2 regions of the Streptomyces sp. NBC_01497 genome follow, and region 2 is predicted to be linked to the other one. Evidence: riboswitches for the same ligand, from Rfam matches in the RefSeq annotation. Region 2 holds a riboswitch; the other holds the start of a gene.

Region 1 (5,041 bases), 1.5 Mb from region 2:
TGGTCGAGGCCGAGCGCGCTGCGGGGGTCACCCGCGTACACCTCGGGCGTGAGCCAGAGCCTGGTGCCCGGCGTGAGCCTGCCCTGACTGACCCGCAGGAGCCGCCGTACGACGGTGTCCGCGCTGCGCTCGGCGCCCCCGACCACCGGACCGACGGCGGCATGCACGCCGGGCCCCTTCAGGCCGTACGTGCCGGGACGCAGTGACGCGAGGCTGCGGGTGAGGGTGATCCGACCGGCCGCGGTGCCGTGCACGGTGACCTTCGGGTCGCTGGGCAGGGGCCGTCGGGGAGGTGCCTTGAGTGCCGCGTCGCTCGCGTAGCGGCCGGCCGCGACTGCCGCAGCCGCACCGATCCCGATCACTGTGGTGACGGCAGCTGCCGTCGCTGTAGCGGGGCGCACTCCCCAAGTGTCCGGGGCCCCGCCCGCCCGCGCCAGTGGGCGTCGGCCCCGGTGGGGCCGTTCAGCCCTGTCCGCCCGTGCCCCCCGGCCCCGGGCCTGCCCCGCCGGCGGGGCGTTGGCCGTAGCCCGCGAGTTTCTCCCCGACCCTGCGGATCTCCTCCCGTGACAGCAGCGAGGGCTCCCGGCCGGGCACCGCCGCGGCGGTGAGCCACACCCGGCACATCCACTCCAGCTGCGCCGTGCGGTCGTACGCCTGGTCGAGACAGGCCCCGTAGGTCAGGGCGCCGTGGTTTTGCAGGAGGCAGCCGGACCGGCCCTCCAGCGCTTCGAGCATCCGCTCGGCGAGGGCGTCGCTGCCGTACGTCTCGTAGGGCGCGACCCGCACGGGCCCGCCGAGCGCGGCGGTCATGTAGTGCACGAGCGGCAGTTCGGGGACGAGCGTGGAGACGGCGGTGGCGTGCACGGCGTGGGTGTGGACGACCGCCTGGGCGTCGGTGGTGCGGTACACGGCGAGGTGCATGGGCAGTTCGCTGGTGGGGGTGAAGGCGCCGAGGACCCGCGTGCCGTCCAGGCGTACGGCGACGGTGTCCGCCGCGCCGAGCCGGTCGTAGGCCACGCCGCTGGGGGTGACGAGGACGAGGTCGTCCACGCGGACGGACACATTGCCCGAGGTGCCGACGACGAGGCCCTCCGCGGCGGTCCTGCGGGCGGTGGCGACGAGGTCGAGCCACGGCCCGGTCAGCGCGTCCCTGAGCCGGTCCGCCTGCTGATCCGTCATCTCTGTCATCTCTGTCATGGGGAGATCGTGCCAGCGCCACGCCGGGGGCGGCCGGGAGCGGTCCCGGGCACGTCCGCCGCGGGCAGGGGGATCCGGGCTGCGGTCCCGGCGGAGTCGTGGGCTCCGGGAACGAGGCGCGCGGGAGGGGAGGGCGCGCGCGCCGGCCGCGAGAAAGGGGTGCGCGCGAACGGTCCCGGGCTCGCGCACGGTTGCGTACGGGGCTCACGTCGCCTCGGATGTCCTCCGTGATACGGGGGGCTCCGGGGACGGGGTCCGGGGCGAATCGTCAGGAGAGACACCGCGAATACCGACCCAGTTCACCTTGCGTTCATCCACGCTCCCTACGTTCATCTCGGCCACACACCCCGTCGAACGATTGCCTGGGTACATGGAGCATGTGACGCTGCTGCTCGCGGTCGTGATCGCGACAGCCCTCGCGTTCGATTTCACGAACGGCTTCCACGACACCGCCAACGCGATGGCCACGACCATCTCGACCGGTGCGCTCAACCCCAAGATCGCGGTGGCGATGTCCGCCGCCCTGAACCTCGTCGGCGCCTTCCTGTCGGTGGAGGTCGCCAAGACGATCTCCGGCGGGATCGTCAACGAGTCGGGCATCAGAACCCAGGTCATCTTCGCGGCCCTGGTCGGTGCCATCCTCTGGAACCTCGTCACCTGGCTGCTGGGACTCCCGTCGAGTTCGTCGCACGCCCTGTTCGGCGGCCTGATCGGCGCGGCCGTGATGTCCGCGGGCGCCTCGGCGGTCAACGGCGACGTGGTGATCACCAAGGTCCTCCTCCCCGCGGTCGCCGCCCCGGCGGTGGCCGGGCTCGCGGCGCTCGTCGCCGCCCGCCTGACCTTCCGCATCGGGCGGCACACGGGCGACGCGGCCACCGCGAAGGGCTACCGCGCGGGGCAGATCGCCTCCGCCGCGCTGGTCTCCCTCGCACACGGCACCAACGACGCGCAGAAGACGATGGGAGTGATCACGCTCGCGCTCGTCACCGGCGGCGTGATCGCTCCCGGCTCCAATCCGCCGGTCTGGGTCATCGTCTGCTCGGGTCTGGCGATCGCCCTCGGCACGTACATCGGCGGCTGGCGGATCATCCGCACCATGGGCACCGGCCTGACCGACCTGCGCCCGCAGCAGGGCTTCGCGGCGCAGACCAGCGCGGCGATCTCGATCCTCGCCTCCTCGCACCTCGGCTTCTCGCTCTCCACCACGCAGGTGTGCTCGGGCGCCGTGATGGGCGCGGGCCTCGGCCGCAAGGGCGGGGTGGTGCGCTGGTCGACCGCGTCGCGGATGGCGATCGCCTGGTGCCTGACGCTGCCGGCCGCCGCGCTGGTCGCGGCGGGCGCGGAGTTCGTCGCCGGGCAGGGTGCCTGGGGCATCGCGGTGGTGGCGGCCGTACTGGTGGCCGCCTCCACGGTCATCTGGCTGGCGGCCCGCCGACGGCCCGTCACCGCGCAGAGCGTGACGGCGAGCGGCATGACCACGCAGCCCGCCGGGGCCGCCGTGGCCGCGCCATCCGGTGCCGGCGCCCGAGAGCAGGACGGGGACCTCAGCGCGACCATCCCCGCGCCCGCGCCGGCCGCCGCCGCGCCCGCGCCTCCGCAGTCGGCCGCGGCATGAGCGGCCCGGCGGCGGGTGCGGCCCGCATCACCGCCTTCGCCCGCGAGGGACAGCCGAATCGGGCCGGGTGCGTGCACCGGGCCACCGTCAGGGACAAGGACAGGGACACGGCCGTATGAACATCGACTGGGCATCCGTCGGCAGTGTCTTCGGCGTCAGCCTGCTGGTGAGCGTGGCCCTGGTGGGCCTGTTCGCCCTGGGCACCGTGGGGCTCGCCAAGCAGGGCTCGGTGGTCGTCACATCCGCCGCGTACGCCTGCTTCGCCCTGTGCGCGGCGGCCGTCGCGTACGGGATCTTCCTGATCGTCGGCTGAGCGCTTCTCGCAGGACGGCCGAAGTCCCTCGCGTGCCCGGGCACGCGAGGGACTTCGGCGCGTCACGGGCCCGCCGGGTACGGGCGCCGGAGCGGCGCCGGTACCGAAGTGCCCGGCGCCGCCGGTCCGCGCGGGCGGGCCGCCCGGACACGGCGCGTGCGTGCCCGCCGGGAGCCCTTATGACGTGTCCGCCCGGGCCCGGGTGTGGCTCTTCGCACACTGCACCACCGCAGGTCAAGGGTGAGGTTGACGGGCGTTGTGGGGCGTGGTGGACTTCCGTGGCCATTACCGCGGCAGCAACAGAGGAAGCCGGTGCGAATCCGGCGCGGTCCCGCCACTGTCACCGGTGAGCGCCCCCGGGGCGCGCCGGGAGCCAGGAACTCTCGCCGCCGTGTTTCACGTCGAGCCGGGGCGCGGACCCTGAGTGAGGACACTGCCCCATGCCTGCCCGTGGCAGAGCCGTCAAGGACACCTTCGCGTTCGGCGCGGCCGCCGGGCTCGGCCTGATCGCCGACGCCGTGCTCGGTGATCCGCGCCGCGGCCATCCTGTCGCCGCCTTCGGGCGGTGCGCCGGCGCCGCGGAGCGGCTGCTGTGGCACGACGACCGGGGACGCGGGGCCCTGTTCACCGCCGTCTGCGTCGGGTCGGCCGCAGGCGCGGCCTCGCTGGCGGCCCGGGCACTGCGGGACCGGCGCACCGCCTCGCTCGCCCTGGGCGCGGCAGCCACCTGGGCCGTCGTCGGCGGCACCTCCCTCGCCCGCGAGGCCGCACTCATCGGCTCCGCCCTCACGGCCGGCGACGTCGAGGCGGCGCGTACCCGGCTGCCGCACCTGTGCGGGCGCGACCCCCAGGCCCTGGACGAGCGGCAACTCGCGCGGGCCGTCGTCGAGTCGGTCGCCGAGAACACCTCCGACGCGGTCGTCGGCGCGCTCGTGTGGGGCGCGCTCGCGGGTGTCCCGGGTCTCGTGGGCTTCCGCGCCGTGAACACGCTGGACGCGATGGTCGGCCACCGCTCGTCCCACTACCTGCGGTTCGGCTGGGCGTCGGCGCGCCTCGACGACGCCGTCGGATGGCCGGGCGCCCGGCTGACGGCCGCGCTCGCGGTCCTCGCGGGCGGCGCGCCGCGCCGTGCGCTGCGGGTCGTACGACGCGACGCGAGCCGCCACCCGAGTCCCAACGCGGGCCCGGTCGAGGCGTCGTTCGCGGGCGCGCTGGGCGTACGGCTCGGCGGGACACTGGCCTACGGCGGGCGGGTGGAGCAGCGGCCGGTGCTGGGCGAGGGGCTGCGCGAAGTGGAGGTCCCGGACGTCGAGCGGGCGGTACGCCTGTCGCGGCGCGTGACCTGGCTCGCACTCGCGGCGTGTGTGACGGGGCGGCTGGCATGGGGAGCCATACGGGGATCGCTGGCGGGAAGCGCGCGGGAACCCGTGCGGCGATCGGGGTGGGCGACGGCGTGGCGGAGCGGGGAGGTACGGCGGTGACAGGGGTGACGGGTCTGCCCGGTGGCGCGCCCGACGGCGCCCGGGGAGCGCGGGGCGGCTCGGGACGGGGCGGCTCGGGACGGGGCGGTGGTCTGCTGGTCGCGGGCACGACCTCGGACGCGGGCAAGAGCGTGGTGACGGCCGGCATCGTGCGCTGGCTCGCGCGGCAGGGCATGAAGGTGGCGCCGTTCAAGGGCCAGAACATGTCACTGAATTCGTTCGTCACACGTGAGGGCGCGGAGATCGGCCGCGCGCAGGCGATGCAGGCACGGGCCGCCGGCGTCGAGCCGACCGCCCTGATGAATCCGGTGCTGCTGAAGCCGGGTGGCGAGTCGAGCAGCCAAGTGGTGCTGATGGGGCGGCCGGTGGGCGAGCTGAGCGCGCGCGGCTACCACGGAGGACGCCAGGAGGCGCTGCTCGGCACGGTGCTGGAGT
Region 2 (5,041 bases):
GACCGCAGTCGGGGTTGACCCAGAGCCTGTCGGCGGGAATGGCCTTCAGCCCGGTGCGGAGCAGGTCGGCGGCTTCCTCGGCGCTCGGAACGCGTGGCGAATGGATGTCGTACACCCCTGGCCCGGCTTCACGCGGGTAGCCGTGCGTGGCGAGTTCGTGCGCGACTTGCATGTGGGAGCGGGCGGCCTCCAGGCTGATGACGTCGGCGTCGAGGTCGTCGATCGCCTGGACGATGTCGCCGAACTCCGCGTAGCACATGTGGGTGTGGATCTGGGTTTCCGCTCGCGCCCCACCGGTCGTGAGCCGGAACGCCTCCGTGGCCCACGCCAGGTAGGCGGCGCGGTCCGCGGCCCGCAGCGGGAGCGTCTCCCGCAGCGCGGGCTCGTCCACCTGGACGACGGAGGTGCCGGCCGCCTCCAGGTCGTCCACCTCGTCGCGCAGGGCCAGGGCGACCTGCCGTGCCGTGTCGCCGAGAGGCAGGTCGTCGCGGACGAAGGACCACGCGAGCATGGTGACCGGACCCGTGAGCATGCCCTTGACCGGTCGATCGGTCAGGGACTGCGCGTGGGCTGTCCAGCGCACGGTCATCGGCTCCGGCCGGGAGATGTCACCGACCAGGATCGGCGGCCGGACGTAGCGGGTGCCGTACGACTGCACCCAGCCGTGCCGGGTGGCGAGGTAGCCGGTCAGTTGCTCGGCGAAGTACTGGACCATGTCGTTGCGCTCGGGCTCGCCGTGCACCAGGACGTCCAGGCCCGTCCTCTCCTGGAAGGAGATGACGTCCTGGATCTCGGTCCTGATGCGCTCCTCGTATCCGGCGGTGTCGATGCGCCCCGCGCGAAGGTCGGCACGGGCGCCGCGCAGTTCCGCGGTCTGCGGGAACGAGCCGATCGTGGTCGTGGGCAGGAGGGGCAGGCCGAGGTGCGCGCGCTGGGCCGTGGCCCGCTGGGGGTACGGCTGGGAGCGGTGGGCGTCGGCCTCGGTCACGGCCGCGGCGCGGGCGCGGACGGCCGGGTCCCGGGTGACGGGGGATTCGGCCCGGGACGCGAGGGCGGCGCGGTTCGCGGCGAGTTCCGCGGTGATCGCCCCGGTGCCGAGGGACAGGCCCGTGGCGAGCGTGACGATCTCCGCGGTCTTCTGCCGGGCGAATGCCAGCCAGCGCAGGATCTGCGGTGCGATGTCCCGTTCCGCCGCCGTGTCCAGCGGGACGTGCAGCAGGGAGCAGGACGCCGACACGTCGACCCGGTCGGCGAGACCGAGCAGCGTGCCGAGGGTGGCGAGGGACTTCGTCAGGTCGTTGGCCCAGATGTTGCGACCGTTGACCACTCCGGCGACCAGACGCTTGCCGGGCAGGCCCCCGACCGCCGCGAGGGCGTCGAGGTTGGCCGCCGCGGGCCCGGTGAAGTCCACCGCCAGTCCCTCGACCGGTGCTTTGGCCAGCACCGGCAGCGCGTCCCCGAGACGGTCGAAGTAGGAGGCGACCAGCATCTTCGGCCGGTCGGTGAGTGCCCCGAGATCCCGGTAGGCGCGTGCGGCGGCATTCAGCTCGGCCGGGGTGCGGTCCTGGACGAGGGCCGGCTCGTCCAGCTGCACCCACTCGGCGCCCGCGGCGTACAGGTCGGCGAGGACGTCGGCGTACACCGGGAGCAGCCGGTCGAGCAGAGTGAGCGGGTCGAAGTCGCCGGGCACACCGGGGGCGGGCTTGGCGAGCAGGAGATAGGTGACAGGACCGACCAGGGCCGGACGGGCGGCAAGGCCCAGCGAGAGGGCTTCCCTGAGTTCGGTGACCTGCTTGGCCGAGTCGGCCGTGAACACGGTGCCGGGGCCCAGCTCGGGCACCAGATAGTGGTAGTTGGTGTCGAACCACTTGGTCATCTCCAGCGGCGCGACGTCCTGCGTCCCGCGTGCCATCGCGAAGTAACCGCCGAGCGGATCGGCGGTGACGGCGTCCCGGTGGCGCTCGGGGATCGCGCCGACCATCACCGTGGTGTCAAGGACGTGGTCGTAGTACGAGAAGTCGCCCGTCGGAACCTCGTCGACGCCGGCCTCGGCCAGGTGCCGCCAGTTGTCACGGCGGAGTTCGGCGGCGGTCGCCAGAAGGCCGTCCGGGGTGACGCGGCCTTTCCAGTAGCCTTCGATGGCCTTTTTCAGTTCTCGGTTCTGTCCCTGACGGGGGTAGCCGTACACGGTGGCCCGTGCTGCCGCGGCTGCGGACTTGCTGGTCACGGAAATCTCCTTCGCGAGATGACTCCTGAGGATCCCGGCGAGGGGATACGGAGGCGAAGGGAGGACAGACCGGACGGTCCACGCGCGCTGTCGGCGCGATGCTCCGTCCGGTGCGTACGCCGACCCGCCCACGAGGTCACCGGGAGGTCCGCGTACGAGGCTGGCTCCGCACGCGGGCAGTTGGCAGGTCTTCGGACTCGCGGGCACGCCCTCCCGGGGGAGGACATCTACTGGCCGTCGCTTCCCAGGCCCGTACCTTCAGGCCCAGTGCTGATGACGGCGGTCGTTCCCGCTCACCGCTGCGGGGCAGTCCCGGATTCCCACCGGGTTCCCTCTTACGACGCGTCTGCCTGGCGGGCAGGGCGAACCAGCTGCATGGTCCAGCCTAGACGGCGCGGCGCGTCTTGGGCAGCACCGCTCGGAACGTGGGACGCGAAAGGAGACGGCGATCCGGCCTGCCCGGGGGGCGGGGCCCGGGAAGACCTCCGCCACCGGGCCCGGCCGCGGGATCCGCCGTGCCTCACGGCTGGCGTGCTGCGACGGCCCCGGTCCGGGCGATGTCCCGTCGGTGTCCTCATCGCCTTCGGGACCCCCTCGCGCCCGCGGGGTCCGTGCCCCGTGCGGGACCGCCAGGGCCCCGGGGAGACAGTCGTGGGAGGAGTGGTCCCGGCCTGAACACTGTCAGTGACGGTACGGGGTCGATGCCGGTCAGGTCATGACCTGTGTCCTTGGTCAGCGAGGGGGCCGGCTACCGGGCGGCCCGGTCGGCGGCCGGCGGTGCCGGCCTGTCCCCGCCGAGCAGTTCGAAGGCCTTCCACATCCGGGCGTAGGGGCCACCGCGGGAGAGCAGTTCGTCGTGACTGCCGATCTGCTGTACGCGACCGTCGCCGAGGACCGCGATGCGGTCGGCCGCACGGGCGGTCTGGAGCCGGTGGGCGATCACGATCGTGGTGCGGTCCCGCGCCACGCGCTGCATCGCCTCCGTCACGCGGGCCTCTGTGGCGAGGTCGAGGTTGGAGGTGGCCTCGTCGAGCAGCAGGATCACGGGATCGACGAGTTCGGCGCGGGCCAGCGCTATCAGTTGCCGTTGTCCGGCCGAAAGGGAGCGACCCCGTTCGGCGACCTGGTGGTGGTAACCGCCGGGCAGAGCGGCGATGAACTCGTGCGCTCCCACCGCTCGCGCGGCTGCTTCGACCCGCGCGTCGGTGGCGTCGGGGCGCCCGTAGGCGATGTTGTCGCGCAGCGTGCCGGTGAACAGGAACGCCTCCTGGGGTACGTAGCCGAGCTGCGCCCGGAACCAGGGTGTGTCCAGTGTGCGCAGGTCATGGCCGTCGACCTGGATGCTGCCGGTCACCGGGTCGTAGAAGCGGGCCAGCAGCTTGAGAGCCGTCGATTTCCCGGCTCCCGTCTCCCCGACGAGCGCGAGGGTCTCACCCGCGGCGATCGACAGGTCGACGCCGCGCAGCGCCTCCGGTGGTCTGGCCATCGCCTCGTTAAAGCCCGGCAGCGGCCGGGCGTCGGCCGGTCCCCTGCGTTCGCGGCGCTCGGTCCCGGAGGCCGTGGGATAGGCGAAGCGCACGTCACGCAGGCTCACCGCGCCGCGGAGGCGCTCGGGGACGCGGGGCCGGTCAGCTTGGGGGGTGCTGGTGTCCAGGTCCATCAGTTCGCCGATCCGGCCCACGGAGATACGTGTCTGCTGCCAGGAGTCGAAGACCTGGGAAAGCTGCTGGATGGGCGAGAAGAAGAGGTCGATGTAGAGGATGAAGGCGATGAGCGCGCCCGTGGTCAGGTGCCCTGAGGCGATCATGCCCGCACCCACTCCCAGCACGATCGCGTCCGCGACCGCGGAGAGGAACTGCACGAAGGGGAAGTAGGTAGCCGCCAGCCGCTGCGCCCTGACCCGCGCGGTCAGGTAGTCGCGGCCCAGCCGGCGAAAGCGCCGCTGGGTGTGCTCCTGGTGCACGAACGCCTGTGATTCGCGCACTCCTGACAGGCTTTCCTGGAAGTCGGCGTTGAGGACCGCGATCCGGTCCCGGGCCTCGGTGTACAGCTTCCTGGAGCGGCGGCGGAAGACCGCGGTCGCTGCGGCCAGGGGTACCACGATGGCCAGGGTGCACAGGCCGAGCTCGGTGTCGGACGCAACCAGGGCGATGCCCACTCCGACGAAGGTCACCAGCGAGACGAGCGCGGAGAGCAGTCCGTTCTCGACCAGGGACTCGAACTGGTCGACGTCGGTGGTCATCCGGGTCATGATCCGGCCGGCCATCTCCCGCTCGTAGTAGTCCAGCGACAGCCGCTGGAGCTGGGCGAAGACGCGAACGCGCAGGGAGAGCATGACCCGTTGTGCGGTGCGCCCGGTCACGAAGGTCTCGCCGACGCCGACGAGCAGATCGGCCAGGGTCACCGCCAGGAACAGTGCCGAGGCGGCGAGCAGCACCGCGGCCGAGCCGGCCGACACACCGCTGTCGATTCCGGTCTTCACCAGGACGGGACCGGCCAGTGCGGCCAGGGCGTCCAGCACGACGAGGACCAGGCCGAACAGCAAAGGGCGGCGGAAGTCCCGCAGCAGCCGAAGCAGGGAGAACCCGGGCATCCGCGCCGATTCCGAGGCCAGATCGATCCTGGCCGCGTCGCGCACCGGCTTCAACCGGGCCACCCGGGCCAGAAGTTCGGGTGTCGCTGCCAGGCTGCGGTGTCCGCCGCCGCGGCCGCTTCGGCCCAGGCCCGCTCCCAGACTGGGCGCGCCGGTGGTGACAGCGGAGTACCGGCGCCCGGTGGCGCCGCCGCGGGTCCAGGCGGCGGCGGTCGTCGCTG

The links. Region 2 has a riboswitch for cobalamin ahead of metE (5-methyltetrahydropteroyltriglutamate--homocysteine S-methyltransferase). Riboswitches for the same ligand answer to the same signal wherever they lie in the genome.
Region 1: another riboswitch for cobalamin. It lies ahead of OG310_RS27070 (cobalamin biosynthesis protein); the one in region 2 lies ahead of metE (5-methyltetrahydropteroyltriglutamate--homocysteine S-methyltransferase).

What each region holds. Positions count from the first base shown of each region.
Region 1 is NZ_CP109427.1:6,419,583-6,424,623, reverse strand. It holds gene OG310_RS27090 (alpha/beta hydrolase) at 1-401, opposite strand, end outside; gene OG310_RS27085 (class II aldolase/adducin family protein) at 463-1,188, opposite strand; gene OG310_RS27080 (inorganic phosphate transporter) at 1,568-2,812, shown strand; gene OG310_RS27075 (hypothetical protein) at 2,928-3,125, shown strand; cobalamin riboswitch at 3,378-3,530, shown strand; gene OG310_RS27070 (cobalamin biosynthesis protein) at 3,566-4,606, shown strand; gene OG310_RS27065 (cobyric acid synthase) at 4,699-5,041, shown strand, end outside.
Region 2 is NZ_CP109427.1:7,942,540-7,947,580, forward strand. It holds gene metE (5-methyltetrahydropteroyltriglutamate--homocysteine S-methyltransferase) at 1-2,227, opposite strand, end outside; cobalamin riboswitch at 2,393-2,614, opposite strand; gene OG310_RS33555 (ABC transporter ATP-binding protein) at 2,976-5,041, opposite strand, start outside.